2 regions of the Stenotrophomonas sp. STEN147 genome follow, and region 1 is predicted to be linked to the other one. Evidence: riboswitches for the same ligand, from Rfam matches in the RefSeq annotation. Region 1 holds a riboswitch; the other holds the start of a gene.
The links. Region 1 has a riboswitch for thiamine pyrophosphate ahead of ACVOKU_RS12880 (TonB-dependent receptor). Riboswitches for the same ligand answer to the same signal wherever they lie in the genome.

Region 1 (15,985 bases):
TCAGCGGCGAACCCAAGGTCTGGACGTCGTACTCAATCCCTCGCTTTCGCATCATGCTCGCGTACAGCCGTTGCACCTTGGCAAGCACGTCTGCGACGCGAATCGGTTTGCGCTTCTGCTTAGTCGATCGGAACAGCCTCTGCATGTCCGTCATCGAGCCTTCGACAAAAGAGATCATTCCTCGCAGCGAGGTCAGTTCCTGAGCAAGATGCGCAGCGGAGACAGGCTTGCCCGCGCGAGTCAGGTCCATCAGATCGTTGATGACCCGGTACATCGACTCGATGCTCAACATCAGGTCGTGCGACGCAGCTTCCACCGACAAGCCGACGCCGGCCAAGTGCTCGGTATCTTCAGCGCGCTTGACCAGATACCGACGTTCAGAGAGGTAGTTGCGCTTGGCCTCGCCCAGGCTACTGGTTGCCTGGGCTTGATCCCCTTCCGCCAGCGCATCCGAGACTTCGTCAAGGCTTTTCTCCACCGCGTTCTCGGTGTGTACGGCGATGTCCTGAGAGTTCTTCTTGATACGGACGAGCTTGTCGTATGGATCCTTGCGTACCCACGCCAAGAAGATCTGAATCAGATTTCTGAAATCGTCGGTGGCATCACCCACTTCCACCAAGCCTTCGCGACTGGTCTTATCACGTAGGTTGGGATTTCCCTCCTGGCTAATCTCCACAACGCCAACAGTCTGGTCATTGCTGACGAACTCGCTGGCCTTGACCGTGCCTCGCCGTACGTCGATTTCCAGCCAGTCATCGCTTGGGTCCCCATAGGGGTATACCCGAATGCCGTCGCGGTACAGATAAATTCGATGCTCTCGTATCTGCTCCTTCTCTGCCTTGGTGAGAGAGTGGTGCTCCGCCGCGTCACTGGCAAAATTGAAGATGTAGAATTTGAACTTGAACGATCCGCACGCAGTGGCCCTTCCAGCCAACTCGTTGGTCACCTTGTCTGGAAGGAAGTATTTGTCTCGATAGATCTTCAGGCCTGAAAGCGCAGGATCCGTCAACCCCAGCGAGTCGTGCTTGTCATTGATGACGAAGTCGAACTTTCGGGCAGGCTCGTTGTATTCGCCCTGGATACGGAAGACAGTCTTCTCTTCCAGCAGGGTCTGGAGCTCTTCTTCCGAATCGCTCGCAAACTCCTCCAGAGTTTCATCACGGTAGATGAATATCTGAAAGTCATCCCGCCTTTTCTTTGCCGTTGCTGCTGGCTGGGATGGTTGCGCATCATTCTCGGTTGCAATGATGCGCTCAAAGATCGACTGCAGCCGGCCCAAATCCCGATGAACCTCCTCCACCCGCCTCCGGGTCCAGGATCCCTGAAGGTGGGATATCTCCAAGCGAGTGCCCTGGGCCCGACGGGCTACCACCGACTCACCGAGTTGGATCTTCCCCCGATCTATCTGTTCAGCCGGATTGATCTCCGAGAGTGTCATCCTGAGCTCGTCAAGGAACAGCCCCTGGTTGGCACTCAGGAAATCCTCGTCATAGGCCGAGACGTCAAGCTTGAGCACCAACTCTGAGGGTGATGATTTGGCGCGGGTTGTCATCTCCACGCAACGGCCAAGCTTCAGTAGGGCGAAACGGCCGATGCCCTTTTCGCCTTGGATGATCCGGCCCTTCTTAGTTGTTCTGCGCTGGCGCTTCTTCTCTACCAGCTTGCCAGGCGTGGCTGGGTTCACCCAGTGGTTTTCAATGACATCCCGGCTCATACCCACGCCGTCATCCTCAATGATGATCTTGGCGTTGGCTCCCATTGCCTGGAAGTCTTTGTTGAAATTCTGGAAGGTCAGCTTGACCCAGCTGGCGTCGGCGTCATACGCATTCTTGATGAGCTCAACCAAGGCTACCCGCTCATTCTTGATGAGCTGGTCGCCGAGCATGGTGAGCAGCCGGGCGTATGGTCGGAACTTCAGTGGCTTTGCTTTAGTTCGTTTCATCTGTGGGCCATGAGCACATACTCGTGTGCGTAAATGTGATTGGACGTTCGTGTCCTGCTGAACTTACCGGTGGTGGTACGGAAAGGCGTGGCGGCCTTGTTGGAGATGGTTCTCTTGGCCGCCCGGACAGCACTGAAGCCTGCACGCAGCAGTGACTCGGTCAGGTGACTGGCGTTATCCACATCCACCCCACGGTACTGGGTGTTCCCTATCACGAACATGGCGATGCCACCTGGGCGAACAACGCGCTTGGAGCGCTCAGCGATGGCCTGCATGTCGACAAAGTAGTTGGCGACAGACTGAGCGGCCCGTTTGTCCTGCTCGTAAAGCGAGAAGACTGTGCGCGTGGCAGTCCTATTGAGATCCCGCACACCCCTTGCCAGTCGGAAATCGTGCTGTGTGCTCCCAATTGACCCCTGACGCAGTAGGCGATGGTCTTGGGTATAGCCCAAGAACAACGAGGAGAGCTGGTGAAGATCCGCGTATTCATAGGACGTCACGTAAGGGGGGCTTGTGACTAACAAATCTACGCCACGACGCGGCAGCGTCACGTCCAGGGCACTCCCCAATTCAATAACGGCAGCAGGACTTGCGGACAGGTCACCCGCTTCTTCAATCGCCCGGGCTGTCCCTAAAGCCTGACGCTTAAAAGTGGCCAGCACACTTGGTGGAACCTTGTTGCGGTCCAGAGTCGGCTTGATTGCTCTTTGCTGCCATTGCGAGCAGGGCTTGAGAATGGCCGAGAACGTGCACAGGAAGGCATCGTGCAGCGGTGACTGCTCAGGCACGACAGCGTTGATGGCATTAAGAACCCGGGCGAGGTCGGCAAACTGCTGCGGCAGGAACCAGCGACGAAGCCTTTCACGCGCCGAGTCGGCCAATGCGATGTCGGGTCGGGCCTTGGGCGCGCGCTTGAGGATGACTGCGAGAGCATCGCCGAACTCATCTGCGCATAAATTGGCACTCTTCGTTCGTGCGATGAGGGTCGCCACAGGGTTAATGTCACAGCCCCAAAAACCAAGTCCCTGACGCCGAGCTTCGTGGGCAACCGTTCCACACCCGCAGAAGATATCCCCCATCGTCTTTACACGAACGCCCGCACTGACCGCGTAGCTAATGCCACGCTCGGCAAGGAATGCCGGGAATTTGGCTGGATATGGATGTATCCGATGCATGCGAGGTTCTTTGGCCGCATGCGTATCCCACGCTGCATCCATGGGAGCCTCGGCCAGTGGCCGCTCCCATAGCTGCCCAATATCCGTGATGTCCACGAACTGCCTATCCATAGCGTTTCCCCTGTGTGCTGATCGTAGGTTAAAAAGCGCCCCTTGCATAGTATGCACATGGTGCATATCATTCAAGTTATGCAACCGCCCTCCCACCCCACTACCGCGGATGTCGTCCGCCGAGCCAGGCTTAAGCTGGGTATGAATCAGGCTTCTTTCGGCAGAATGATGGGAAAATCCCAAGGCGTGATATCTCGATACGAGAAAGGGGTGGTGGAGCCTCCCGGCGAGGTGACAATGCATTGTATGAATATCCTGAATGGCGAAAACGGTACCGTGCGACCTACGGGCTCTTTGGATGAGTTGGTAACCGCACTCGAGGCAACACTGGACCTGGTGCGGTCGCTCCGAGACAGGTCCGTAGGTCTCACCCCACGCGCTCCCTGACAGCGATAATTCCCATCAGCCAAGGCAGGCTTAGGACTCTGATCACATGCACACTCGCACCGTCCATCCATTTCCGGCCCGCATGGCACCGGAATTGGCACTCAGTTCTTTGGTCGCGCTGCCGGCCAACAGCGTGGTTCTTGATCCAATGGCCGGGTCGGGAACAGTGCTGCGGCAAGCCCTCTCACTCGGCCACACGGCAATTGGCTTTGACATGGACCCCCTTGCGGTTTTGATGAGCCGCGTATGGACAGCACACTTTGACGCAGACGTCGTGCGCGCCGAGTTGGAGTCTGTGCTTTCAGAGGCTGCCACCGTGGACCTGCGTAGCGCTCGCCTTGCATGGCAGGACGATGAGACCCTGGAGTTCATCCGCTATTGGTTTGGTGCCGCGCAACGCCGCGAGCTGACGCGCTTGGCTATCGTGTTCGATCGCCGCCGCAAGTCCATCCGGTCCATATTGCGGCGCTCGGCCTTGGACATTCTGCAAGTCGCTCTCAGCCGGATCATCGTCACCAAAGAACAGTGCGCTTCGCTGGCGCGGGATACGTCACACAGCCGACCCCACCGTGTAGCGTTGGTTTCCGACTATGATGTAGTTGATGGCTTCAAACGGTCGGCAGCCCAGTTGCTCACCCGCCTTGTCAATAATCAGTCCGCTAACCACGAACATGGTCAAGTGCAGGTCACGCTTGGAGATGCGCGCTCTATAAGCCTGCAGGATCGCAGTGTGGACGCGATCATGACCTCCCCCCCTTACCTGAACGCTATCGACTACATGCGCGGACATCGCCTCTCGCTGGTTTGGCTCGGCCACAGCATTGGCGAACTTCGAAGTATCCGCTCCAGCACGATTGGGGCTGAGCGCAGCTTTGATGCGCAGTGCTCAATCGCCGACACGATCGCAACGGCGATGTGTGACCTGGATCGGCTTGAGTCCAAGCAGCGAAAGATGGTGATCAGATACGCTGGGGATCTGGAGCGCATGATGCAGCAAGCCGCCCGCGTGTTGCGCCCCGGCGGCACGGCGACCTATGTGCTGGGCAACTCCTGCCTGAAAGAAGTATTTATCCGCAACTCGGAGGGCGTTGCAAAAGCAGGCATCCAGGCCGGGCTGTCTCTGATTAAGGTTGCAGAGCGCGATCTGCCTGCAGGCAGTCGCTATCTGCCACTGACCCAGAGTGGAAGTCTGTCAAAGCGAATGCGCACTGAGACCATTCTCACGTTCGCCCGGTAAGGCTGCGAGCCGCCGCCCGCCGAATAGGACGTCCTTGCGCAGACTCAGCCGTGCCACCAGTGGCTGAGTGGTGTCGTGTGTTCTCTTGGCGGGAAGCACCGATCATCGGCAAGAGGCGTATTTAGCGTTGCGGCGACAGCGTCCGATCCATAGCGGACGTTACCGTGGCGATGTCGACCTCCACTGCTCCGGATTCGGCACCAGGGAACAGAATGCTTCGTCCGACCTTCACTGCCCCGGCCTTCCAAAAGCCACGTGAGGCTCTCCCCCATTGGTTAAGGGTCTTCCCGCCAGGGCCGTTGGCGAGGGCCAATGACCGGCGGACGCGAGACCCACCCTTGGCTACCTGCAACCAAAGGTTTTCAGCCCTTGCGCAACCATAGGTTGAGCAAACGTGCAAACCTATGGTTGCCCATCTACTGACGACCAGCGGCAGAGTTCCCTGAACAGCAACTTCATTCATGTACCGGTCAGTTCAATATTCAGGGCTGATTTCGCCAACAAACGGATAATTCACACCTGTCGACCGCCTCTCCTCTCTCCCCCTCCCGGGAGGCGGTCGACGAAACCAAAATAATTAAAGGTGTGTCCCGATGAACAAGAATTCGCTGCTTGCCCTGGGTCTGCTGGCTGCCCTGCCGTTCGCTGCATCGGCTGCCGATGGCCTGTCGTACAACTACGTTGAAGGCGGCTACGTGAACACCGATGCCAAGGGCGGCGACGCCGATGGCTGGGGCGTGAAGGGCTCGGTGGCCGTCCACCCGAACTTCCACATCTTCGGCGACTACAGCGCGCAGGAAACCGACCGCTTCAAGAATGACGTCGACCAGTGGCGCCTGGGTGTCGGCTACAACTACGGCATCGCGCCGAACACCGACCTGGTGGCCCGTGTGGCCTACCAGAAGTACGACGAGAAGCGCGGCCTGGACTTCAATGGCTACTCCACTGAAGTGGGCGTGCGCACCGCGTTCAACCCGTATCTGGAAGGCTACGCGCTGGCCGGCTACGAAGATTTCAGCAAGAAGCACGGCTACAACCCGGACGGCGAGTTCTACGGCCGCGTCGGTGCCACCGCCAAGTTCAACCAGAACTGGGGCCTGAGTGGCGAAGTGAAGCTGGCCAAGGCGGGCGACCGCGAGTGGTTCGTCGGCCCGCGCTTCACCTGGTAAGAAACGCTCTGTCGTTAGTGCGTGTAACTGGCGTGTGACTCTCTCTCTCCCGCACGCCATCGAAGCCCGGCCTCGCGCCGGGCTTCACTTTTCTGCGCCCCAAGCGGCTGGCGCGCGACTGAGAACCGCTCCGTCGCAGCGGAAGCCGTTCCGCTATGATCGCCCGCACATCGCTGCACCATGCGCGATGCGCCCGCCTCAAGCCCGCAGGAACTGCCGTGAATTCCCAGCCCGCACCGATCACCGCCCTCAATCACACGCTCGACAACGAGCCGCAGCAGATCACTGCGCCGTTGACCCACTCGGCCGCCTTCCTGGTGCTGAAGGTGAAGGATGATGCGGACTCGATCGCGAAGGTGCGCGACGTGCTGGCCAGCACCGATGACCTGATCAAGAACACGGCCATCCGCGAGATCGAACGGACCTTCACCTGCAATGTGGCGATCGGCCACCGTGTGTGGCAGCCGCTGGTTGGCAGCACGCCGCCGCGCGAGCTGCATCCGTTCCGCGAGATCAGGGGCGCCACCCACACCGCGGTGTCCACCCCGGGCGATCTGCTGTACCACATCCGGGCACGCACGATGGACCTGATCGTGGCGTTCGAGCGCAACCTGCTGATGGCGTTCGGCGATGCGGTGGAGACGGTCGATGAAGTGGCCGGCTTCCGCTATTTCGACGGCCGCGACCTGCTCGATTTCGTTGACGGCACCGCCAATCCGGAAGGGTTGTCGCTGCCGGACGCCACGATCGTCGGCGACGAGGATCCCGCGCATGCCGGCGGCAGCTACGTGGTGGTACAGAAGTACCTGCACAACCTCGACGCATGGCGCGCGCAGAAGACCGAGGTGCAGGAGGCGATCATCGGCCGCACCAAGCACGACAACACCGAGCTGGACGATGCGCCGGCCGACGCGCAGAAGTCGCACAAGACGCTGTGCACCATCGAGGACGCCGACGGCGAGCACGACATCCTGCGCGACAACATGCCCTTCGCCAACCCGGGGCGCGGTGAGTACGGTACGTACTTCATCGGCTACACGCGCCGCCTGTGGGTGATCGAGAAGATGCTCGAGCGCATGTTCATCGGCAACCCTGCGCCGCTGCATGACCGCATCCTGGACTTCTCCACCGCGATGACCGGCGTGACCTTCTTCGCGCCTTCGCGCAAGGTGCTGGCCGACCTGGGCGGGTGATGCCTGCCCGCCATCTGCCTGTCATCCGCGCCGCCGACGATGGAGCGCTGGACGACTGCATGAGGGTGCTGCCATGGAATCCGTACTTCGCGCCGACCGCCGCCGCTGGTGGCGACCGCTGGCATCGCTGATCGGCCTTCTGGCGCTGGGCGGCGCCGGGGCCGTCTCGGCCGAGGAGGCTCCACCACACTGGATGGCCTACGCCGCCACGGCAGGCAGTGAGCTGCAGCAGCGCCTGCAGCAGGAGCAGGACCCGAAGGTGCAGCGCGTGCTGGCCTGGCTGCAGGCGCACCCGCAGGTGCCCACGCCGCTGCCGGTCAGCCTCTGGATCGCAGCCGATGGCCGCATCGCGAAACTGGAATTCGACAGTCTCGGCGATGCGCAGGCGGACGCGGATCTGCGCGCGACGCTGCAGTCGGCGCCGCTGTCGTCGGCGCCACCGGCCGACATGCGCCAGCCGTTGCGGTTGGGGCTGGTGCTGCAGCCGAAGTGAAGTGCACTGCGCGGCACTACCGCGCCGGCAGCAGCTCGCGCTCCCGCGCCGCCGCACTCCAGGCGCGCAGGCCGAATACCGCCAGCCCCAGGAAGAACACATACAGCGCGGCCGTGACGTGCAGCGACTTGAACAGGTACGCGCCCACATAGACCACGTCCACCCCGATCCACACCCACCAGCACGCCACATGGCGGCGCGCCTGCCACCACTGGCCGACCAGACTCAGGGCGGTCAGCATCGCGTCCAGCCATGGCAGCGCGGCATCGGTGAAGGTGTGCATGACCGTACCCAGCGCCACGCCACCGCACAGGCCGATGATCAGGTCACGCAGCAGTTTTCCGCGTGCCAGCGGCACGATGCGGATGCTGCCCTCGTCGGCGGCGTGCTGGCGCCAGTTGATCCAGCCATAGACCAGGAAGCCGGCGAAGGCGACCTGCAGCAGCGTGTCGGAGTACAGCTTTGCCTCGGCAAACACCAATCCGTACAGCGCCACCGACAGCAGGCCGACCGGCCACGCTGCCAGCCGCCGGCGCGCCATCAGCCATACGCCCAGCACGCTGCACAGCGCGGCGGTCCACTCGAGCACGGCGCCGTTCACAGCGCGAACGTCACCGACAGGCGCGCCTGTCGCGGTGCGCCGGGGAACAGGTAGTAGTCACCGCCGCTGCTGCCGGTGTCGCGCCAGTAGAAGCGATTGAACACGTTGTCCACCGACAGGTTCCAGGTCACGGCGCGCTCATGCACGCGGTGGCGGAAGCGCAGGCCGGTATCGAACACCGAATAGTCCGGCGCGCGTACGCCGCCGTCGGCACGGGCCACATTGGCGGCGGCATAGCGCCAGCCACCGGTGACATCCAGGCCCTGCACGAACGGCAGCGCGTAGGCCAGATGCACACTGGCGCGTACCTTCGGCACGTTCACCAGCTGATGGCCTTCCTGGCCCGGCGTTCCGGTATCGCGTGCACGCGCCTGCAGCACACTGGCGCTGGCGACGATCTGCAGCGCATCGGTCAGCTGGCCGTTGGCGGTCAGCTCCAGGCCGGTATGGGTCTGCGTGCCGCGCTCGACGAAGGTGTAACCGGCATCGCTGTCATCCGGCATGGCGTACTGGTAGGGCTGCGAGATGCGGAACAGCGCGGCGCCCAGGGTGAGCGAGGCAGCCGGCACGTACTTGACGCCGGCTTCCAGCTGCCGTGACTGCACCGCCGGCAGGAAGGCATCGGCGTTGGAGGTCCAGAACGGTGCCTCCTGGCCCAGCGCAATGCCGCGCACATAACTGGCGTACGCATTGAGCTGGTCGGTGGCCTTCCATACCAGCGCGGTCTGCGGCAGGAAGCGCGACAGCCGGCTGTGCCGCTGCGGCGTGCCGCGCTTGTCGTACGCGCGCTCGTCCAGGCGGACGAAGCGGCCACCGGCCAGCCACTGCCAGTCATCGCCGAACTGCATGCGGTCCAGCGCGAACACGGCGGTCTGGCGGCTGTCCAGACGCCGTGCGGACGGGCCGGGCATCAGCGGCGAGGGCTCGTACACCGGCACCTGCGTGTCGTGGATGTTGCTGCTGCCTACGTACTCGTTGACGCTCGGTCGCCTGTCCACCGTGCGGCGGAACGTGTCGGCGCCGACCGTCAGCTGGTGGCCGACGCTGCCGGTGTCGAAGCGGCCACGCAGCTCGGCACGTGCCTGCTGGTTGCGGCGGGTATCGTCCGGACTGCGGTAGTCGTAGATGTCGTAGTCGCCGTTGGGGGCAAAGTAGTTGCCGGGCACGCTGCCATCAGCGCACGCGTCGGCGTAGTAGCAGCCATAGGCGAAGGCGACGTTGTCGTCGATGACCGAGCGGCTGTGGCCCACCGACAGCCGCGACTGCCAGTGCTCGTTGAAGTCGTAGGTGTGCACGGCGGTGATGTTGGTGCTGGCGATCTCCACCGGGCGCTGCCACGGCTGATAGCCCAGCAGGTGCTCGCGGTCGACGCCACGAGGCAGCTCCCGTGCGCCCAGCAGCTGGTAACCGGACACCGAGCGCTGCGAACTGGTCTGGTAGTTGGCGTCCACTTCCAGCTTGCCGCGCTCGCCGATCAGCCAGTCCGCTGCAAGCGAATAGAAGTTGCGGCGGCCGTCGGCGTGCTCGACGTAGGACTCGCTGCCCTCCCAGGCGGCATTGAGGCGGATGCCGAAACGCGGCGTGATCCAGTGGCCGACATCGACGGCGGCATAGCGCGAGCCTTCCGAATCGGTGCCAAGGGTAGCCGTGCGCACTTCCGCCGGGCGCTTGCCGATGTAGTTGATGATGCCGCCGGGTGCCATCACCCCCGCGGCGAGGCCGGCTTCACCCTTCAGGATCTCCACCGCCTGCACGTTCTCCAGCGCCAGCCGCTGTTCGCCGGCGATGGCCAGGCCGTTGAAGCGGTAGCCGGTGGCGGCATCGAGCGCGAAGCCGCGGATGGCGACGTTCTGGTAGTAGCCCACCGGCGCGTAGGCATCACCGAGCGAGGCGTCATTGCTGGCCAGTTCGGACAACGAGCGCACCTGTCGACGGTCGAGGTAGTCGCGTTCGAGCACGTTCACCGAGGCCGGGGTGTCCTTCCAGGAGCCGGCGCCGAATGCACTGACCCGCGCGCTGTCGGCCGCCGGCCTGCCGGCCTGCACGCGGACCGCTGCCAGCTCGGTGGGCGAACGTTCGCCGCTGTCGGCTGCCACGTCGGGGGAGGCTCCAGCCTCGCTGGCATGCAGTGGCAGCGCGGCACAGAGGGCGAGAGCGAGCAGGGTGGGACGCAGGCAGCGGTTCATTCGATTCGTCTTCGGACAACAGGGGAGACGAAGCGACGGCGCGCAGGTGCACCGGCCCGGAACGGGGGTGTGGCTGCGGCTCAAAGCTCCCTACGCCGGTGCAAACCGGATCAGGTTCCAAGGGACTCTCTCAGCCTGCAGATCCAGGCACCCCCGCTTCAGGCCGCTATTTCACTACAGATGGCAGGGATTTGCGAGCCGATGCCCTTCAGGTGGCGGCATGCAGCGCCTGCAGCAGGGCCTGGCCGGGTGCGCTGGCGAACCACGCGGCATGGCCCAGCATGAAGGGATACCAGGCGACATCGGCGTTCGCCGTCGAGCCGGTGATGCCTTCGAAGTACTCCACTTCAGACAGTGCGAAGTCGAAGTGGACCATCGGCAGCAGGTCCGCCAGCAGGTGCAGGCGGGTGGCCGACAACGGCAGCACTTCGCGGTAGCCGTCGAGCAGGGCCAGCGCGATGTCGATGCGCACCGCCTCATGGCCCCGCTCCAGCTCCAGCCAGGCCACGGCATTGCGCTCGATCGCGGTGGCCAGGTCGAACAGCGCGCTGGTGGGTGAGGCGAGGCCGAAATCCAGCACGGTGCTGACGTCGTCGCCGCGCCACAGCAGGTTGGACACATGCCAGTCGTTGTGCGCCCACAGCGGCGGCTCGGCGGACAGGCGCTCGGCCAGGCCGGCATGCCAGGGCAGGACGTCGCGGCGCAGCTGCGCCTGCCACGGAATCCGTGCCAGGTAGCGGGCCAGTCCCGGGCGGTCGGGAAGACCCGCTTCCAGCACGCCGATGGGGTCGGCGGCGCGGATCAGCTCATCGCGTGCCACCAGGACATGCGTGCTGCGCTGTGGGGCCTGGTAGCTGGCGGCGGCCTGATGCAGCCGGGCCAGCATGCGTCCGGCAGAACGCGCCCGTGCGGTGTCCGTCAGCAGCGTCCAGGAGGCGGCGTCGCGGTACAGATCGTCACCCCCCCCCGGCGAATGCAGCTCATAGGTCCACGGCCCATGCTCGATGGCGCTGTCACCTCCGGCGGTGGGCAGAACCTTCACCACCGGCACGCCGGCAGCGTCCAGATGGGCGATGAAGCGGTGTTCCTCCTGCAGGCAGGCGGCACTGCGCACGCTGCGGTGGTGGCGCTTGATGAACACCCGGCCGCGGCTACCCTCGACCAGCGCGGCGGCCGACAACGGCCGGGGGCTGTGCCAACGCAGGGCGCTGTCCGCGTCCAGCACCGGATAACGGCGGGCCAGCCAGGCAACCTCGGCTGCATCGATCGCGGGCCAGTCGGCAGCGACCTCATCGTTGTTGAGGCCCTGCACGCGGTGGGCGGTGGAGGTCATGCGGGGGCCGGGGGCAAAGGAGTGATCCAGGGCTGCGCATTCAACGCCATGGACGGCCCGGACGCAAACGGGCGGGTCATCGACCCGCCCGTTGCCGGTGATGCCGGGCAGCGCCGGCGAGGGTTACCAGCCGCGGTGGCGACCGCGGTCGTGGTAGTAGCGGCGATCGCTGTCGCGCCAGCGGCGGTCATGACCGCGGTCCCGATAGCCATAGCCCCGGTCGTAGCCGCGCTGGTAGCCGCGGTCGTAGCGGCGGTCATAACGACGGTCGTGGCGGTCCGGGGTGGTCAGGTTGCCGATCGCGCCGCCGGCCACGGCACCGCCGACGGTGGCGGCCGGATCGCCATTGGAGATCAGGTGGCCGGCGACGCCGCCCACCACCGCACCGACGACGGTGCGCTTGTCCTTCCTCGACATGGCGCTGGCGTCGCTGACCACGGCGACACCGGCCAGCAGGGCCAGGGCCATCGCCACGCCACGGAAGCTGAGAGCGGAAGTACTGAGCATGTTCGGTTCTCCTGTAGGGGCATGCCACGGTGGGCAGGGAGGGCGCGGGCGCCCCGGCTGCCGTAGTGACCACGCTGGCGCCCGGAGATTGCCGGAACATTGCGTGGGCCACTGGGCGGCGTGCGTATTCATCTAGCGTCAGGCGGCATGAAGCCTGCCTGAAAGTTCAACGGCTGGATGGACAGGATTCAGATTTTGCCGTCACGCAGATAGTCGAACAGTTCCGCATCGCCTTTCAGGCCCAGCTTCAGCATCGCATCGCCCTTCTGCCGGCTGATGGTGCTGACGCTCTTGTGCAGCTGCACCGAGATCTCCTTGACCGTCATGCCGGTGCCGAGCAACCGCAGCACTTCCAGTTCGCGTGGCGACAGCGGTTTGCCGTCGCCCTCGCGCATGCGCCAGCTGCCGGCGGCCTCGACCCGCTCGCGCAGGCTGCGGCTGATATAGAGCTGGCCGCGGTTCACCGCCTGGATCGCCTGCGGCAGCTCGTCCATCGACGAACTCTTGTCGACCAGGCCGAGCACGCCGCTGTCGAGCACCATGCGCAGGATCGCCAGGTTGCTGGAAACGCTGAGCATCAGCACCTTGAGATCGGGATGGCGGCGCCGGATCATGCCGATCATGGCGAAGCCATCGGCCTGGGGACTGCCGGGCATCGAATAGTCGGTGACCAGCAGGTCGCATGGCTGGCTGGTCAGCAGCGCCATCAGCGCCTGGGCACTGTCGGCTTCACCGACGACCTGGCCAACGCCGCTGGACTCGATGACGGCGCGGGTTCCGATACGGACCACGGGGTGGTCGTCTGCGATGATGATGCGCAAGCTCATGCTCTAGTATGACCACCGGGCACGCCGGACCGCGACCATCGCGGCTCCTGGCAGGATTCTAGGAGATCAACGCCGATGCGTAGCTGGGCTGTTCGCGGGCGGGTCCTGCTGCTGGCCATGTTGGGTCCTGCCGTCGCTTGGGCGCAACTCGCGCCCGGCCCATTGCCGTTGAGTCCCCTGCAACGCGAATACCTGGCTGCGCACCCTCGCATCGTTGTCGGGCAGTATGACAGTGGTTGGCCCCCTTTCGAGTCGATCCGTGACGGCCAACAGGTGGGCCTGGGACCGGATTATTTGTCGCTTCTGGCTCGTCGCTTGGGCGTGAACGTCGAGGCGCGCCGCTATCCGGACTGGCCATCCGTGCTGGACGCGGCATGCCGGGGCGAGATCGATGTGGTCATGAACATCGGCCTCAGTGCCGACCGAACCCGTTGCATGGTCTACACCTCGGCCTATGTCGAAGCGCCGCTGGCGGTGGTCGGACGACCCGGAGACCTGCGTGCTTCGGAGATGCCGGATCTGGACGGACTGCGGGTGGTGATCGAGCAGGATTTCCTGACCGCACCGCAGGTGCGCGCCCGTTTCCCACGGGCACGACAACTTGTCGCAAATGGCACTTTGGCGGCGTTGCAGATGGTCAGAGACGACAAGGCCGACGTCTATATCGGCAATGCCTATGTCGCCACCGAGCTGATCGCGGCCCATCAGCTGAAGGGAGTGGTGTTGCTGCGGCCCAGCGATCTGCCGCCGGAGCGGGCGCACTTCGGCGTCCCCAACGGCAAGCAACCGCTGGCCGAGGCGCTGGACCTGGCGCTGGCTGCCACGAGCCAGGCGCAGCGGGACGCGCTGGCCCAGCGCTGGCTGCGGCCTCCGGAATGGTCCGCGTCGGCGCAGCTGGCCCTCAGCCAGGCCGAGAAGCGCGTGCTGCAGCAGCCGTTGAAGATCACCTTCGCGCCCAATGCCGCGCCGCTTTCGTTCACCGACCGCGATGGCCAGCCCAGCGGGCTGACCAGCGAGTACCTGCGGCGGCTGATCCAGGTCGGCGCCAACCTGCAGGTGGAAACCAGCCATGACTGGTTCGAGGTGCGCGAGAAGGCGCTGCGGGGTGAGGTGCAGGCGGTGATGGGCATTCCCACCGATTCGCGCTACCTGGGGCCGGACTGGGTGTTCAGCCAGCCCTTCATCAGCGTGCCGAGCGTGATCGTCGGCACGCGCGACAGCCCGGCGATCCTGGGGCTGGCCGATCTGCAGGGCAAGCGCGTGCTGCTGTCCGACCCGGAACGCCTGCGCGGCTACGTGCTGCAGCAGGCGCCACGGGCAAAGATCATTCCCGCGCGCAGTGGCGAGCAGGCGTTGCAGCGATTGGCCAATGGCGAGGCCGATGCCTACGTGGGCAACCTGGTCCTGGTCGACCACCTGTTGCGCAACCGCTTCCCGGGCCGTCTGCAGATCCTTGCGCCGGCCGGATTCGGCGACCAGCTGGCGCTGGCTGTCGACCGTCGCCATGCCGCCCTGGCGACCACCTTCGACCGCCTGCTGCTGCAGATGTCACCGCGGGAGCACGAGGCGCTGCGGGGCGACTGGCTGGCCGTGGAGTATCGCAGTGGCGTGGACTGGGACGCCGTACTGCATTGGGGGCTTCCGCTGCTGCTGGTGCTGCTGACCGGGGCGGTGGTGCATGGCGTCGGTCACTGGCGGCTGCGCCGGGAGGTGGCCGGGCGCCGCCATCTGGAGCAGCGCCTGGCCGAGGTCACCGACAATCTGCCGGCGGTGGTCTACCAGGCACGTCGCGACGCGGACGGCAGCCTGGCCTTCCCCTTCATCGCCGGCGACCTGCAGGCACTGTTCGGCATTCCGCGGCAGCGTGCCGAGCAGGATGCGCAGGCGCTGCTGGCGCGGATCGAGGACACCGACCGCCAGGCCGTGCTGCAGGCCATCGACCAGGCGGCCCGCCAGTTCGCGCCGCTGGCCTTCGAGTTCCGCCTGCTGCCGGGTGATGACGGCACGCCCGCGCGCTGGGTACGCAGCCAGGCCCACCCTTACGCCACCGAGGCCGGCGCCGTCACCTGGAGCGGCTACTGGGTGGACGTGACCCAGGCACGCGCACAGGCTGATGCGCTGGCGGCGGCGAAGATCGAGGCGGAACAGGCGGCCGAGGCCAAATCACGCTTCCTGGCCACGATGAGTCATGAGATCCGCACGCCGATGAGCGGTGTACTGGGCATGCTGGAAGTGCTTGCGCACTCGCCGCTGGATGCAGAACAGCAGCGCATCCTCGCCGTGATCGAGGATTCTGCGCAGATGCTGCGGCAGATTCTCGATGACATCCTCGACTACTCGCGCATCGAAGCCGGTGCGCTGCGCCTGGAGCCGGTGCCATTGTCACTGCGGACGCTGCTGGAAGGCGTGTGCCGGCTGATGTCGGCGCAGGCCAGCGCGCGTGGCCTGGCCCTGCACGTGCAGATCGATCCGCAGCTGGCTGCGGCGCATGAAGTGGATGGCGTGCGCCTGCGGCAGATCGTCTTCAACCTGCTCAGCAATGCCATCAAGTTCACCGCGCAGGGCGATGTGTGGCTGCGGCTGGAGGTGCTCGGGCCGACCACCGCCGATGGCAGCCAGCCGCTGTGCCTGAGCGTCATCGATACCGGCATGGGCATCGCGCCGGAACAACTGCAGCACCTCTTCGCGCCGTTCACCCAGGCCGGTGCATACATCCAGCGCGACCATGGCGGAACCGGCCTGGGCCTGAGCATCTGCCAGCGGCTGGTGCAGATGATGGACGGCACGTTGACCCTGCAGAGCACGCTTGGCGAGGGCACCCGCG
Region 2 (15,985 bases), on a different contig from region 1:
GCTGTCGCAGTATCCCGGCTTCAAGGAACAGTTCACGGTCAACGGGCATGCCCCGCGCAAGGGCGAGATGTGGAAGAACCCGAACCTGGCCGATACGTTGCAGAAGGTAGCCGACGGCGGCCGGGATGCCTTCTACAAGGGCGAGATCGCCCACACCATCGGCGATTACTTCAAGGCCAATGGTGGCTACCTGAGCTACCAGGACATGGCCGACCACCACGGCGAGTGGGTCGAGCCGGTCAGCAGCAACTACCGCGGTTACGACGTATGGGAGTTGCCGCCGAACAGCCAGGGCATCGCCGCGCTGCAGATTCTCAACGTACTTGAAGGCTACGACTTCTCGAAGATTCCATTCGGCTCGCCCGAGCACGTGCATCTGTTCGTGGAGGCCAAGAAGCTGGCCTTCGCCGATCGTGCGCGCTTCTACGCCGACATGGCCTTCCAGCCCGCACCGGTCCAGAAGCTGATTTCCAAGGAGTATGCCGCGCAGCGGCGTGCACTGATTTCGATGGACAAGGCGTTGAAGGAAGTGCAGCCGGGCACGCCGAAGCAGCTGGAGGAGGGCGATACGATCTACATGACCGTGGCCGATGCTGACGGCATGATGGTGTCGCTGATCCAGTCGAACTACCGCGGGATGGGCAGCGGCATGGCGCCACCGGGGCTCGGTTTCATCCTGCAGGACCGCGGCGAGATGTTCGTGCTGCAGAAGAACCATCCGAACGGCTACGCACCGGGCAAGCGCCCGTTCCAGACCATCATTCCGGCGTTCATCACCAAGGATGGAAAGCCCTATGCCAGTTTCGGCGTGATGGGCGGTGCGATGCAGCCGCAGGGCCACGCGCAGATCGTGATGAACCTGGTGGACTTCGGCATGAACCTGCAGGAGGCCGGAGATGCGCCGCGTATCCAGCATGAAGGTTCCACGGAGCCGACCGGACAGGCCACGGCGATGACCGATGGGGGGGAGGTGAACCTGGAGACGGGCTTCCCGTACGAAACGGTGCGCGCGCTGATGCGCAAGGGGCATCGCATCGTGTTCGCCGACGGTCCGTACGGCGGGTATCAGGCGATCATGCGGGATCCGGACACGGGCGTGTACTACGGCGCGTCGGAGAGTCGAAAGGATGGGCAGGCGGCGGGGTATTGAGTTTCCCGGCCACCGGGCTGAGCCCCCTCGCGGCTGATCGCCAGAGCCGATCATGGATTGGGGCGTGCGGATGGGAATGCCGGGGGACGCCGTGAATACGTCCTTGTAGGCTTGGCCGCGGCATCCATGCCGCGGACACCCCCGTCCTTCCCACCCGCAGGCCCCCGACAATTTCCGTGCGCGTCAGCCACGGAAGAGAAAGAAGAAGATCAAAAGCAACAGCAACAGCAACAGCCGCGCGCTGTGGGTTGGGGTCGGATCCGTTTTCCAGAGGAAACGGATCCGACCCCTTCGTGTTTTTCCGGCGCAGGCTGCCGAACACCCTCAATCCGAATCCTGCGCGCGCGCTGCTTCGGCCTGGGTTTCTTCCTGTGCCGCCATTTCGCGCGCGATCCACGCATCGATCATGTGCCGCTGGCGCTGTGCCTGCCGCCGCTCCCGCGTGTACTCCTGGTCCAGTACCCGGTACAGCGAGACCATCACCAGCACCATCAGCAGCGCGAATGGCAGTGCCGAGATCGTGATCATGCCCTGCAGCGCGTCGAGGCCGCCGGCCAGCAGCAACGCGCCTGCGATCAGCGCGATGCCCACTCCCCAGGCCAGCTTGCGCTTGGCGGGCGGGTCGCCTGCCTCGTCGGTGGACATGCTGGCCAGCACCAGCACCGCCGAGTCAGCCGAGGTCACGAAGAAGATCATCAGCAGAACCAGCGCGATGCACGACAGCAGCAATGGCAGCGGCATGCTGTCGAACAGGGTGAACAGTACGGTTTCATAGCCGTTGCCCAGCGCCTGCACCAGGTCTGCATGGCCGAAGATCTGCGACCAGATCGCGGTGCCACCGAACACCGAGAACCAGAAGAAGCCCAGCAGCGTCGGCGCCAGTACCACGCCCACCACGAACTCGCGCACGCTGCGGCCACGCGAGATGCGCGCGATGAACGAACCCACGAACGGTGCCCAGGAAATCCACCAGGCCCAGTAGAAGATCGTCCAGTCGGCGACCCACGTACTGGAGGAGAACGGTGACATGCGCAGGCTCATCGTCACCAGCTGGTTCAGGTAGGAGCCCAGCGTCGTGGTGAAGGTATTGAAGATCGCGCCGGTCGGCCCGAGCACCAGGACCAGTGCCAGCAGCAGGGCGGCCAGTACCAGGTTGAAGTTCGACAGCCATTTCACGCCGCGCTCCACGCCGCTGAGGGTGGAGGCCATGTACAGCACGAAGGCGACGGCGATGATGGTCAGCTGCAGCGGCACACCGGCATGCACGCCGAACACGCGCTGCATGCCGGCTGCGATCTGGATGGTGCCGAAGCCCAGCGTGGTAGCCACGCCGATCGCCGTGGCCACCACCGCGGCAATGTTGACGATCCGTCCGATCCAGCCCCGATGATGATGACCGATGATCGGCTGCAGCATGTCGCTGACCAGCCCGCGGCCGTTGCGGTTGAACTGGAACCACGCCATTGCCAGGCCGATCAGCGCGTAGATCGCCCACGGATGCAGGCCCCAGTGGAAGAACGCATAGCGCATCGCTGCACGTGCGGCGTCCATGCTTTCCGGTGCCAGTCCTTCCGGCGGCTTGCTGAAGTGGGAGATCGGTTCGGCCGCCCCCCAGAACACCAGGCCGATGCCCATGCCGGCGGCGAACAGCATCGACATCCAGCTGGCCCGCGAGAATTCGGGTTCGGCGTCTTCGCCACCGATGCGCAGGTTGCCGAAGCGACCGAACGCCAGGTACATCAGGAACACCAGCGCCAGGAACACCACCAGCAGGTACAGCCAGCCGATGCCGCGGATGAGTTCGCCGAGGATGCTCTGCACCACGGCGTTGAAGGGGCCGGGTGCTACGCCGGCAAGCAGCACCAGCAACAGGACCAGTGCGATGGAAACACGAAACACCATGGAGGAGCTTCTCCGATCAAAGGGATTGAGGGAGCGAGCAAACGCTTGCAGCGAGGGGCCGGCGGCACTCGAGCGCGAGCCGGGCAGAGGCCGCGATGGCGGCGATGCGTCATCGGTCGCAGCGACACGATGCGCGTGCACGTTACTGAACGCGACGTCATGGTTGCGTTAATTCATCCGCGTTGCGTGATGCTCAGCTGCCCTGTCGGCTGGCCCTGTTGCAGGGGTTCTATGGTCTAATGCCGGCAAGAAGCGGGGGTACCGCGGCCATCGGCCACGGTTGAGACAGTCCCTTGGAACCTGATCCGGCTCATACCGGCGTAGGGAAGCTTTGCAATGCAACCGAACCCGGACGCCGCCCAAGGACCGTCCGCGTGCGGGGGCAGTGCGCCGCCGCTTCGTCCCTGACCCTCCTGGACGATGCCCGATGAACGCACAGCTCTCCGCCCTGCAGCAACAGGCCCAGCAACTCTCCGAATCCGTGACCCGGCCGATTCCCGGCTCGCGCAAGATCCATGTCACCGGCTCGCGCCCGGACCTGCGCGTGCCGATGCGCGAGATCGCACTGAGCCGCACGCCGACCCTGTTCGGCGGCGAAGAGAACGCGCCGGTCACGGTGTATGACACCTCCGGCCCCTACACCGATCCTGACGTGCGCATCGACCTGTCCGCGGGCTTGCCGGCCCTGCGCCGTGCGTGGGTCGAAGCGCGGGGTGACACCGAACAGCTTGATGGCCTTAGCTCTTCCTTCGGCCGCGACCGCGAGCACGACCCGAAGCTCGATGCGGTGCGCTTCCCGGCCCGCAGCCTGCCGCGCCGCGCCCGCGCGGGTGGCAATGTCACCCAGATGCACTATGCGCGCCGCGGCATCATCACGCCGGAGATGGAATTCGTCGCCATCCGCGAGAACCAGCGGCTGGACGCGATCCGCGATGCAGGCCTGCTGCAGCAGCATCCGGGCGAAGCCTTCGGCGCATCCATCCAGAAAATCATCACCCCGGAGTTCGTCCGCGACGAAATCGCCCGTGGCCGGGCGGTGCTGCCCAACAACATCAACCACCCGGAAAGCGAGCCGATGATCATCGGCCGCAACTTCCTGACCAAGATCAACGCCAACATCGGCAACAGCGCGGTGTCATCCGGCATCGCCGAGGAAGTGGAGAAGCTGGTGTGGGCGATCCGCTGGGGGGGCGATACGGTGATGGACCTGTCCACCGGCAAGCACATCCACGAGACCCGCGAGTGGATCATCCGCAACTCGCCGGTGGCGATCGGCACGGTGCCGATCTATCAGGCACTGGAGAAGGTCGATGGCCGTGCAGAGGCACTGACCTGGGAGATCTTCCGCGACACGTTGATCGAACAGGCCGAACAGGGCGTGGACTACTTCACCATCCATGCCGGCGTGCTGCTGCGCTACGTGCCGCTGACCGCCAAGCGGGTGACCGGCATCGTCAGTCGCGGCGGCTCGATCATGGCCAAGTGGTGCCTGGCCCATCACAAGGAGAATTTCCTCTACACGCACTTCGAGGACATCTGCGAAATCATGAAGGCCTACGACGTGACCTTCTCGCTGGGCGATGGGCTGCGCCCGGGCTGCATCGCAGACGCAAACGACGCGGCGCAGTTCGGCGAGCTGGAAACGCTTGGCGAGCTGACGAAGATCGCATGGAAGCATGACGTGCAGACGATGATCGAAGGTCCCGGGCACGTGCCGATGCAGCTGATCAAGGAAAACATGGACAAGCAGCTGCGCGAATGTGGTGAGGCTCCGTTCTATACGCTGGGGCCGCTGACCACGGACATCGCGCCCGGCTATGACCACATCACCAGTGCCATCGGCGCAGCGATGATCGGTTGGTTCGGTACCGCGATGCTCTGCTACGTGACGCCGAAGGAACACCTTGGCCTTCCCAACCGCCAGGATGTGCGCGACGGCATCATGGCCTATCGCATCGCCGCACATGCGGCCGACCTGGCCAAGGGGCATCCGGGCGCGCAGGTCCGCGACAACGCATTGAGCAAGGCGCGCTTCGAGTTCCGTTGGGAAGACCAGTTCCACCTCGGGCTGGACCCGGAGAAGGCAAAGGAATTCCATGACGAGACGCTGCCCAAGGACGCGCACAAGCTGGCGCACTTCTGCTCGATGTGCGGGCCGCACTTCTGCTCGATGAAGATCACCCAGGACGTGCGGGAGTACGCCGAGGCCGGAATGAAGGAGAAGTCCGAGCAGTTCCGCGCTGCGGGCGCGGAGGTCTACCAGCAGGGCTGAGCGGACTGGCGTCGCCGGGCATGCCCCCGGCGGCGCTGCATCGCGCGCCTCACGCGCATCCCGTTATCCTGCGCCCATCTTTCCGGGGAAGGGACGCCATGCCTGTTGCCGTGACCACCCGCTGGCTGGCCATCACCCGCCGCCATCCGTCCGCGTGGCTGCTGGGCGCGCAGCTGCTGGCGGTGATGCTGTATCCCGCGCTGGACGACACGGCCGCCGGCCGCGCCGCATTGGGCATGTTTGGAATGGCGGTGCTGGGCCTGGCATTGTGGGTGGTCCAGCGCAGCCCTTTGGGTACATGGCTGGCACTGCTGCTGGCGATTCCGGCGGTGGTGTTCTCCATCGCCGGCGCGCTGCTGGACCGCGCCGCGCTGGTGACCACCGCGCAGCTGCTGGAGAGCCTGCTCTACTTCTATACGGCCGGCGCCCTGATCGCCTACATGCTGCAGGACCACAAAGTCACCCGCGACGAACTGTTCGCGGCCGGCGCCACCTTCACCTTGCTCGCGTGGGCATTCGCCTTCGCATTCGCGGTGTGCCAACAGTGGTATCCGGGCAGTTTCCAGGGCAGCAGCGAGGGACCTCAGCGAAGCTGGATGGAGCTGCTTTATCTGAGCTTCAGCTTGCTGTCCGGGGTCGGCCTGAGCGATGTCGTGCCGCTGCATCCGCAGGCACGCGCACTGGTCATGCTGGAGCAGTTCTCAGGCGTGATGTACGTGGCTTTGGTGGTTTCGCGGCTGGTCGGATTGACCATGCTGCGGCGTTTCTGAAAATGAATGGCAGATAAAAATTTCGCGCCCGAAAGGGCGCGAATGATGGTGCGAAGTTATGTGAATGCGTCGGCGAGAGAGAGCCTGATGTCGACCACGCGATAGGCGAGGTAACCGGCATAGGCTAGTATTCGCGCGCTCCATTGTTTTTGCGGTATGCGCCGATGCTTTGTGCGGAATCTGGCTTTTCGCTGTTCCCCGTTGGGGACGGTATCGAAGGCGAACACTGCCCGGAACCTGTCTCTACTGTTTAGCAAAAAATGAACCGCAGCGAAATCCAGCCCACCGAATCTGATCGGATCCGGATTGGCGAATGTGTCGTCACTTTGTCCTCGCGAGAGGTCGAAGTTGCCGGCGCGCGTCGCCCGCGCCGGCTGACGCCGAAGGCGCTGGGCGTGCTGCGTGTGCTGCTGCGGCAACCCGGGCGCGTGGTCACCCGCGAAGAACTGTTCGCCGAAGTGTGGCCCGATACGCTGCCCACCAACGATGTGCTGACGCAGGCGGTGACCCAGCTGCGCAAAGCCTTCGCCAACGACGACGACAACGGCCAGGCGTATATCGAGACGATCGCCAAGACCGGCTACCGCCTGCGCGTGCCGGTGCAGGCCATGCCCGAGCCTGAAGCGGAACTGGCGGTCGAGGCCGAAGGCGCGGCGGGCGATTCCATCGCGGCCATGGAAGTGCACACGCCAGCCCCGGAGGACATGCGCCGCCGTCGCTGGCGCTACCTGCGACGTCGATTGCTGCTGGTGCTGGGCCTGCTGATGCTGGCCGCGCTGCTGGTGATGACGGTCCTGCTGCTGCGCCGTGCGCCGGCCAGCTCTCCGGTGGAGGCGGCGGTGGAGAACGGTACGCGGGTGATCGGCAGCCCGCAGCGGCCCTATCGGCTGATCACCGCCACCGCCGGCTTCGAGACCTATCCCACGCTGTCGCCGGATGGTTCGCAGGTGGCCTACGAAGGCGCCAGCGAGGATGGCCTGGGTGGCGGTGCGATCAAGGTACAGACGTCCGGCAACGCGCCGGCGCGGCAGCTGCTTGTTCCTCCTGCGGGTGCGGTTGACCGCTTCCCGAACTGGTCGCCGGATGGACGCGACATCGCCTTTGCCCGCTTCTCCGCCGATGGGGGGTGCCAGGTGCTGATCGCCAGTGCGACCGGCGGCGCGTTGCGCCAGGCCACGCGCTGCGATGGCACCGAGCTGCTCAGCTTCGACTGGACACCCGACGGGCGCGGCTTGGTATTCGGCAGCATGGTGGGCCGCTATGCCCACCGCGGTATCCGAGTACTCGATCTGGCCAGCGGACAGTGGCAGCCGCTGCAGTACGCCGTCGATCAGGACGATTTCGATTACGCGCCGCGCTATTCGCCGGACGGCAAATGGCTGGTGTTCGTGCGCAACCCGCAGATGGGCGACCTGTGGCGGGTTCCTGCCGCGGGTGGCACGCCGGAGCAGCTGACCAGCGAGTCGGCCGAGCTGCGCGGATGGGCCTGGCTTGGCGACGGCCGCACCATCGTGTTCGGCCGCCGGGTCGACAGCGAGGTGCGGCTCTATTACCTCGACATCGAGCGGCGCACGCTGCGTGATGCCGGACTGGACGACGCGCAGTGGCCGGCGGTATCGCGGCATGGCGGCATGCTGGCCTTCGTCCATCGCCGTGCACAGTTCGGCGTGTTCAAGGTGCCGATGCAGGGCGGTGAACCGGAACGCCTGTTTGCGTCCAGCGGCCGCGACGGTCAACCGATGGCCGCACCGGACGGTCGCCAGCTGGTATTCACCTCGGACCGCTCGGGCAGCTTCGCTCTCTGGTGGGCGGACATGCAACGCCCCGATTCGCTGCGGCCGATCGAGGGCCTGCGCCCGGAAGCACGGCAGGCCCCCGATTGGTCGGCCGACAGCCGGCAACTGCTGGTGGTTGGGCGCGATGCACACGGTCGCGCGGTGGTCTACGAGATCGCACCCCGCGACGAGCGTCTGCAACCGCTGCCCGTGCCCGCCGAACAGCCGCTGCAGGCGCTGTATGGCGCCACGCCCGAGCAACTGCTGGTGGTCGAACGTGATGCCGACCAGCGTACGCGGCTCAGTCTGTTCGATCGCAGCACCCAACCCTGGCGGCGGCTGGCGAGCATCGACGGCGTCTCCCAGGTCCGCTTCGACCGCGCAGGTCGCCGGGTGCTGTTCACCCGCCTGGCGGCGGAGGGGTTGTGGTCGGCGGACGCGGTGCTGTCCCCGGACAGCGTGCGGCAGATCAGCGAGGACAAGCCCAGCCGCTGGCGCTACCGCTCGTGGACGGTTGCCGGCCACGACAGCATCGGCTATCTCGGCAGTTCCACCCGCTGCAGCACCATCCTCGTCCGCATCGCCGCCGGGCAGGAGGATGCCGGGCGCTGCCTGGACGCGCAGCGCTTGAGCGCGAGCAACGGACTCAGCGCCAGCGCAGACGGGACGGCCCTGTTTGTGGCTCTGGCAGTCAGTGATGGCGCCGACATCGGCGTGATGCGGCTGCCCGAAAAGGCGCCCGCGCTGTTTCCGGCCTTCTCCAAGATGTTGATGTTCAAGGGAAATGGGACTTCGTAATTTTTTCGTCGGGATCTCGCCGCGAATTCGTGGCGATCTCGTCGGTCTTTCCTGACGCGGTGCCGCCTGATTGGGCAAAACGGAGGCCTGTACTTGGCAAATCCGTGGTGCACCATGCGTCAACTCTCACTGGCCGATCGTGGCCAATCCGTCTCCCTGGACAAGGCACTCGATGACGTCGTGCCGACCTGCCTGGGCGTGGCCCGGCTCGGCAGCCTGCAGACCGCGGGCAGCAGCTTCACCGTGTGGATGCAGGTGCGCGGCAGCTCCTGGGTGGAGGCCAAGGAGGGGCGCTTCCGCCTGCGCCACGGCGAATGGATCGCGTTCGAGAAGGAATCGCGCCCGCTGGTGCAGGCAGGGCGCAACGGGCTGTGCATCGGCCTGAACCTGAACGTGGAAGCGCTGCGCGTGCTGACGGAGATGGCCGACTGCGGCCTGTACGCGGGCCGCGGCCGGATGGGCCGCAGTGACGCTCGCGTCGCGCTGCGCCTGTGGCGTGATGCCTTGGCCAGTGGCCACCCGGCGCAGCACCTGCGCCCGCTGCTGCTGCATCTGGCCGGCCTGCAGCGTGGATTGGCCGACAACGTGCAGCGCTGCCCTGGCCGTTCCCGCAGCCGCAAGCGCCAGGTGTTCGGTCGCATGCAGCGCGCCCGCCTCTATCTGGAAGGCAACAGCCACCGCGTCGTACGCATCGGCGAACTGGCCGAGCTGACCAACTTCTCCAGCTGGTATCTCTCCAAGACGTTCCAGAGCCTGTATGAAGAAAGCCCGCAGTCGCTTTCGGCACGATTGCGCCTGGAGCGCGCCGCCGACCTGCTGCGCGACACCGACATGATGGTGGGAGAGGTCGCTGCAGCCAGTGGTTTCGACAACTGCTGCAGCTTCGCCCGCGCGTTCCGCGCCCGCTACGGGCAGTCCGCTTCGCGCTTCAGGGAAAACGGAGGCTTGCTCCCGCCACAATCCGCAAAGTCTCTGGTTGGTTCGCGCAAATACAGCGCTGCAACGCAATCGTAACGTGCTGGGGTGTTTTAACACGCTGCTAACACGTACCTTGGAGAGATTGATGAACGTTCGTAACCCCGCAGTGCGGTTCGGCCTGCTGCCGGCCGGCATTGCGCTGGCGCTGGCGCCCGCCTTCGCTTCCGCACAGGAAGCACCGGAAGCAAAGGGCACCACCGACCTGGACCGCATTTCGGTCACCGGCTCGCGCATCCGCGGCGCTGCCGTTGAAACCCAGCAGCCGATCGTCACCCTGAGCCGTGAGAACCTGGAAAAGCAGGGCTACACCTCGGTTGCCGACGTCCTGCAGAACCTGACCTCGGCCGGCTCCCCGGCCATCTCCCGTTCGGAGTCGCTGGCTTCGGGCGAAAACGTCGGTGGCTACTACGTCGACATCCGCAACCTGGGCGCGCAGCGCACCCTGGTGCTGATGAACGGCAAGCGCCTGGGCGCGACCACCGCCGGCTACCAGGATCTGAGCCAGATCCCGATGGCGGCCATCGAGCGCATCGAGATCCTGAAGGACGGCGCCTCGGCCATCTACGGTTCGGACGCCATCGCGGCCGTGGTCAACGTGATCACCCGCAAGCGCTTCGACGGCGCTGAAGCCAGCGTCTATGTCGGTCAGTACGGCAAGGGCGACGGCGACACCGAAACCTATTCGTTCACCCTCGGCAGCATGGGCGAGCGCGGCGGTGTCACCCTGTCCGCCGAGTACTCCAAGCAGGATCCGGTGTGGGCGAAGGACCGTTGGTTCAGCCGTGACGGCAACGCCGGCCCGAACTACCCGGGTTCGGGCGCCAGCCCGATCAACCAGAAGGGTGGTTTCTGCGACCCGTGCGTCACCCCGAACCTGAAGCAGGGCGAGCCGGGCTATGTCGGCCCGAGCGACCAGCGCTGGTACACCCTGCGTGATGGCGGCAACCCGGCCAACCGCGCCGACTACCGTCTGGAAACCTCCGCTGACGCCGTCAATGCCAACCAGCAGATGATGGTGCAGACCGGTATCGAGCGTAAGTCGCTGTACGTCAACGGCAACTACGACTTCACCGACGCGATCTCGTTCAACGCTGACGTGCTCTACAACGAGCGCAACACCACCCAGCAGATCGCAGGCTATCCGTACCAGTCGGCATCCTTCGACACCCCGCTGTCGGCCGACAGCGCGTTCAACCCGACCGGTGAAGACCTGACCTTCCGCCGCCGTCTGTGGGAAGTGCCGCGCACCACCGAAAGCCAGGTCAAGACCCTGCGCTTCGCCCCGAGCATCAGCGGCTTCTTCGACTTCGCCGGCAAGACCTTCGACTGGGACGTCGGCGCGCTGTGGAACCGCAACGAAACCACCAAGCGTGGTCACGGTGACATGAGCCTGATCGCATCGGAACAGGCGCTGGGCGCTTCGTTCATCGGTGCTGATGGCGTCGCCCGCTGCGGCACCAGCATGTCCGATCCGCTCGCCACCAGCGGCTGCCGTCCGTGGAACCCGCTGCTGCCGTTCGGCGTTGCCGGTGCCGGTTCGCTGGCCGACCAGGCCACCCAGGACTTCCTGTTCCCGTACTTCACCGATACCGGTCTGACCAAGACCACCAGCTTCACCGCCAACCTGTCGGGTTCGATCGTGACCCTGCCGGCCGGTGACCTGGGCTTCGCCGTGGGCGTCGAGCACCGCAAGGAAGAAGGCCGCTTCTCGCCGGACGCCTTCGCACAGTCGGGCCAGTCCACCGGCCTGGGCGCGCAGACCACCCAGGGTGAGTACTCGCTGGACGAGGTCTACCTGGAACTGAACGTGCCGGTCCTGGCGGACATGCCGTTTGCCAAGGAACTGACCCTGAATGCTGCGACCCGTTACTCGGATTACAGCAACTTCGGCGACACCCTGAACTCGAAGTTCGGCTTCACCTGGCGTCCGCTGGACGAGCTGCTGGTTCGCGGTACCTGGGCTGAGGGCTTCCGTGCTCCGACCATCGACAACCTGTACGGTGGCCTGAGCAGCAGCTTCGAGGCGTACACCGATCCGTGCGGCGTCACCGCACCGGGCTCGGTCAACGGCAACGCGGCCTGCTCGGCGGCGGGCGTCCCGGTCGGTTACACCCAACTGGGCCAGGGCCTGATTCCGTGCACCTCGACCCCGTGTGCGACGCCGGACCAGTTCATCTCGGGCGCCAACCCGAACCTGACCCCGGAAACCTCCAAGAGCACCACCGTCGGCCTGGTCTGGAGCCCGCGCTGGGTGCAGGGCCTGGACATCTCGCTGGACTGGTACAAGTACGAAATCAGCGACATGATCATCGCTGACAGCGTCGACCGCATCCTGCGTGACTGCTACGTGCTGGGCGATGCTTCGCGTTGCGCCGCACACACCCGTGCAGGCGATGGCCACATCAACGGCATGACCTACGGCCTGGCCAACCTCGGCCAGATGGAAACCCAGGGCTACGACCTGGGCATCAAGTACCGCCTGCCGGAGCTGGCCATCGGCCAGTTCGCGATCGACTGGCAGACGAGCTACCTGGCCAAGTACGACGAGCAGGGCCAGAACGCTGACGGTGACAACATCACCATCGGCCGTGTCGGTGAGCCGGGCCTGTTCCGCGTGCGTTCGAACCTGGGCCTGACCTGGTCGAAGGGTGACTTCGGCGTGGCGTACACCGCGCGTTACTACTCGGGCATGAACGAAGCCTGCGTGGCCAACCGTCCGTGCGACGACGCCGACCGCTACCAGAACGGTGAGAAGTCGCCGCTGCGCAAGACCGGCTCCAACACCTTCCACGACCTGCAGGTCAGCTGGAAGGCGCCGTGGGATGCCACCATCGCGCTGGGCGCCAACAACGTGTTCGACCACAAGGGTCCGATCATGTTCACCCAGCCGAACTCGAGCTTCGCCTACTACGGCGGCTTCGACGTGGGTCGCTTCCTGTACATGAAGTACACCCAGCGCTTCTGATCCATCGAAGTGCGATAGCAGAACGAGGAGGGCGGACCGCAAGGTCCGCCCTTTTCATTTCTGTAAGGGAATTCTGATCAGGTCGGGAAAGTGAGTGCGGTCACTGTCTGCTCTTGTCGCATTCAGCACAGTAGGTGCGTCCAATACCGGACACTGGGAGATGGATATGAAGCGCACGCTTTTCCGCCAGGTATCGGCCGCCGTCCTGATCTATGCAACGCTGGTGGGCTCGTTGTCCGCACAGAACATCATCGTCTGCGGCGGCGGTGTGTACTGCGAGCAGCTCCGGCTGGAGTGCCTGGCCAAGGGCAACGCTCCGGCCCTGTGCGAGCGCCAATGGCGTCTGTGCGTGCTGGACGCCTGTCCGCAGCGCTGAGACAGGAAAAAGGGCGCGTCCGTTGGACGCGCCCTCATGCGAGGCGGAGGCAGTCGCCCGCGTGCCGCTCAGGCGTCGGTGGGTGTCAGCCCCATCAGTGCATTGGCATGCTCACGCCACTGCGGCAGTCGATTGAGCACGCCCGCGCGCTGCAGGTAGTCCTCGTCAACGGGATCGCCGTTGACCAGCGCCAGCGCCACGTGCACCGCCCCGGTCACCCAGAAGCTGCGGGTCGTGGCGCGTTGCGGCTGCAGGTGGAACGCCACCGCTTCGATGATCGGCATCGGCAGGCCCCACAGCCCCAGCAGGTAGGCGCCGGCTTCGGCATGCCCGGGGCGGAGGTCGCCGGCCAGCGCAGGCTCGCTGCGCTCGTTGCGGACGCCCGGCAGCAGCAGGCCGATGTCAGCCAGCAGCGCCGCGGTGGCACCCAGTTCCGCACTGGAATCGGGCAGCAGGCGGGCGGCCAGGCGCGAGGCGAGCAGGGCGCGCTGCTGCAGCGAGTTGCGTTCGGCCGCAGACAGCGTCGGTGCCGAGAACACCTCGCTTGCCAGGACCAGGTCGCGCAGGGTGGACAGGCCCAGTCGGGTGACCGCCGTGCGCAGATCGGCGATGGTGCGGCCCTGGCTGAAGAAGGCCGAGTTGGACAGCTGCAGGACTTTCGCGGCGATGGCAGGATCGGCGGCGACCAGTTTGGCCACGTCGGCGCTGTCGGTATCGTCATCGTGTTCCAGGGCCTGGGTCAGGCTCAGGTACAGGTGTGGCGGCGAAGGCAGCTTCTCGATGCGGCCGATGGCATCACGCAGGCGCGGGCTGTCCAGCACCTCGCGCAGCTCTTCCAGGCTGGTCAAGGCCTCCAGCAGCACCTCCGGCGCCAGTGGCAGGGGCAGGAAGCGATGGGCAACGCCGATCAGGCGCGCCGGCGGTGGCCGGTTGCCGTGCTGGGCATCGACCAGGGCGATACGGATGGTTTCCGGGCGCAGCGTCCGGATCTGCCCCAGCAAGGTGGTGGCATTGAGGTCCGGCAGCTGCGGGCAGACGATCACCGCGTCCACGCCCTGCGTCGCCACTGCCGTCATCGCGGTGTGGCCGTCGGCGGCGGTCAACGGCTGCCAGTCTTCCCCAAGATCGGCAATGAATTCGGTCAGCTCGGCCGGCAGGCTGGCTGCATCTCCAACAAGCAGAATACGCACGACACAATCCCCTGGCTGTCTCGACGCTGGATGTCGACGACGTGTGAAGTGACGCAATTTACCTAATACAGCACCCGGAGTGCTGTGCCGCGGTGTTGAAACGTGACCCGCATCGCTCCGGCAGGACACACCGGAGCGATGCGGTTCAGGATCAGGCCTTGCTGCCTTCCAGGTAGCGCGCGTGCGCTTCGACCAGGATCTGCTTGGCTTCCGCCGCGCCGCCCCAGCCGTCGAGCTTGACCCACTTGCCCTTTTCCAGGTCCTTGTAGTGCTCGAAGAAGTGGCCGATGCGCTCCAGCCAGTGGCTGGAGACCTGCTCGATGTCCTCCACGTGGGCATAGCCGCTGAAGATCTTGGCGACCGGCACGGCCAGGATCTTCTCGTCGCTGCCGGCCTCATCGCTCATCTTCAGCACGCCGACCGGGCGGCAGCGCACCACCGAGCCCGGCACCAGCGGCAGCGGCAGCACCACCAGCACGTCGGCCGGATCGCCGTCGCCGCACAGGGTGCTGGGCACGTAACCGTAGTTGCACGGGTAGCGCATCGGGGTCGACAGGATGCGGTCGACGAAGATCGCGCCGGTTTCCTTGTCCACTTCGTACTTCACCGGCTCCGAGTCCTTCGGGATCTCGATGATGACGTTGATTTCTTCCGGCGGGTTCTTGCCGGGCGAGACGAGTTCCAGACCCATGGTCGTGCTCCAGGTGGGGATGTAGGCGGATAGCCCTCCATTTTATGCCTTTGCAGGCCGCTGTGCAGGTGGGGCGACCCCTACAGACCGCTGCGCAGGCGGACGACCCGCGGCGCCCGCCTTGCCCGATGGGCCCGGAGGGCTGGCCGGCGCAGGCTGCTGGCTCGTTCCCTGGGAGATATCCGCCATGTCCTGGACAACCCGCTGCTGCGGTACGTTCCTGTTGTTCGCAACCCTGCCGGCACTGGCACACGCCAGCCATGTTGACCTTGTCGACTACCCCTCGCCCCAGGCCAACTGGGACCGCTTCCACCGGTTGCAGGCGTCGCTGGTGCGCGAGTTCGACGGCATCTGCGCCGACACCTTCTGCGAAGGTGAGTACAGCAACTACCGGGTACTGACGTTCCGCTGTGCCGTGCAGGCCGAAGCCGGCACCGTACGCCACTGCGCCTGGGGCATCGTGGCCAGCGAGCTGCGGGTCGAACCGGTCCGCGGCGAAGTGCAGGTGGACAATGCGCGCTGGATCTGCCCCGTCACCCTCGGTGAGGGGGTTCCGGTGGAGGTGTTCCACGCGACGCTGGAGCAGGAGGAGGGCGCGTTCGAGCCCTTCCCCGGCACCGATGTGACGGTCTTCGACACACTGCCGACCTGCCTGGGGCAGCCGGGCAATGCCGGGAGGGCCGCCTGATGCGCGCGCTGAAGAGGATTGTTCTTGCAGGCCTGATGGGGCTGGCCGGCGCGGCACACGCTGCGCCGGCCTATGTGGATGCACGCCTGTTCCCCAACCAGACGGCTGGGTGGCAACGCTTCCTGGCGGTCGAACGGTCGCTGCGGCAGAGCTTTGACAACGTCTGCGGTGACACCTTCTGCGAAGGCGAATACAGCAATCTGCTGCCGATGCGGTTGCGCTGCTCGGTGCATGCGGCAAGCGGCGCCATCCAGAGCTGCATCTGGACCTTCGCCGGCAGCGCCACCACGGTGGCTGATGATGGACGGATCGATGTCGACCTGCGCAGTTTCGCCTGTCCACTGCCCGTGGCGACGGGAACACGGCTTGAGGATTTTCTGCGTGCGCTGGAGCAGGCCCAGCCCAACCGTGCGATCCATGTGACGCCGCC

Region 2: another riboswitch for thiamine pyrophosphate. It lies ahead of thiC (phosphomethylpyrimidine synthase ThiC); the one in region 1 lies ahead of ACVOKU_RS12880 (TonB-dependent receptor).

Annotation. Positions count from the first base shown of each region.
Region 1 is NZ_JBRRCG010000012.1:43,697-59,681, reverse strand. Features, by position in the region: gene ACVOKU_RS12920 (ATP-binding protein) at 1-1,942, opposite strand, end outside; gene ACVOKU_RS12915 (hypothetical protein) at 1,939-3,228, opposite strand; gene ACVOKU_RS12910 (helix-turn-helix domain-containing protein) at 3,280-3,615, shown strand; gene ACVOKU_RS12905 (hypothetical protein) at 3,662-4,852, shown strand; gene ACVOKU_RS12900 (OmpO family porin) at 5,446-6,021, shown strand; gene ACVOKU_RS12895 (Dyp-type peroxidase) at 6,240-7,214, shown strand; gene ACVOKU_RS12890 (hypothetical protein) at 7,288-7,707, shown strand; gene pnuC (nicotinamide riboside transporter PnuC) at 7,724-8,296, opposite strand; gene ACVOKU_RS12880 (TonB-dependent receptor) at 8,305-10,494, opposite strand; TPP riboswitch at 10,565-10,659, opposite strand; gene ACVOKU_RS12875 (phosphotransferase enzyme family protein) at 10,703-11,827, opposite strand; gene ACVOKU_RS12870 (glycine zipper 2TM domain-containing protein) at 11,951-12,334, opposite strand; gene ACVOKU_RS12865 (response regulator) at 12,523-13,161, opposite strand; gene ACVOKU_RS12860 (ATP-binding protein) at 13,237-15,985, shown strand, end outside.
Region 2 is NZ_JBRRCG010000013.1:81,279-97,263, forward strand. Features, by position in the region: gene ggt (gamma-glutamyltransferase) at 1-1,150, shown strand, start outside; gene ACVOKU_RS13580 (BCCT family transporter) at 1,475-3,052, opposite strand; TPP riboswitch at 3,297-3,397, shown strand; gene thiC (phosphomethylpyrimidine synthase ThiC) at 3,480-5,324, shown strand; gene ACVOKU_RS13590 (ion channel) at 5,423-6,094, shown strand; gene ACVOKU_RS13595 (winged helix-turn-helix domain-containing protein) at 6,355-8,667, shown strand; gene ACVOKU_RS13600 (helix-turn-helix transcriptional regulator) at 8,782-9,681, shown strand; gene ACVOKU_RS13605 (TonB-dependent receptor plug domain-containing protein) at 9,731-12,610, shown strand; gene ACVOKU_RS13610 (hypothetical protein) at 12,777-12,986, shown strand; gene ACVOKU_RS13615 (HDOD domain-containing protein) at 13,055-14,176, opposite strand; gene ppa (inorganic diphosphatase) at 14,328-14,867, opposite strand; gene ACVOKU_RS13625 (hypothetical protein) at 15,055-15,555, shown strand; gene ACVOKU_RS13630 (hypothetical protein) at 15,555-15,985, shown strand, end outside.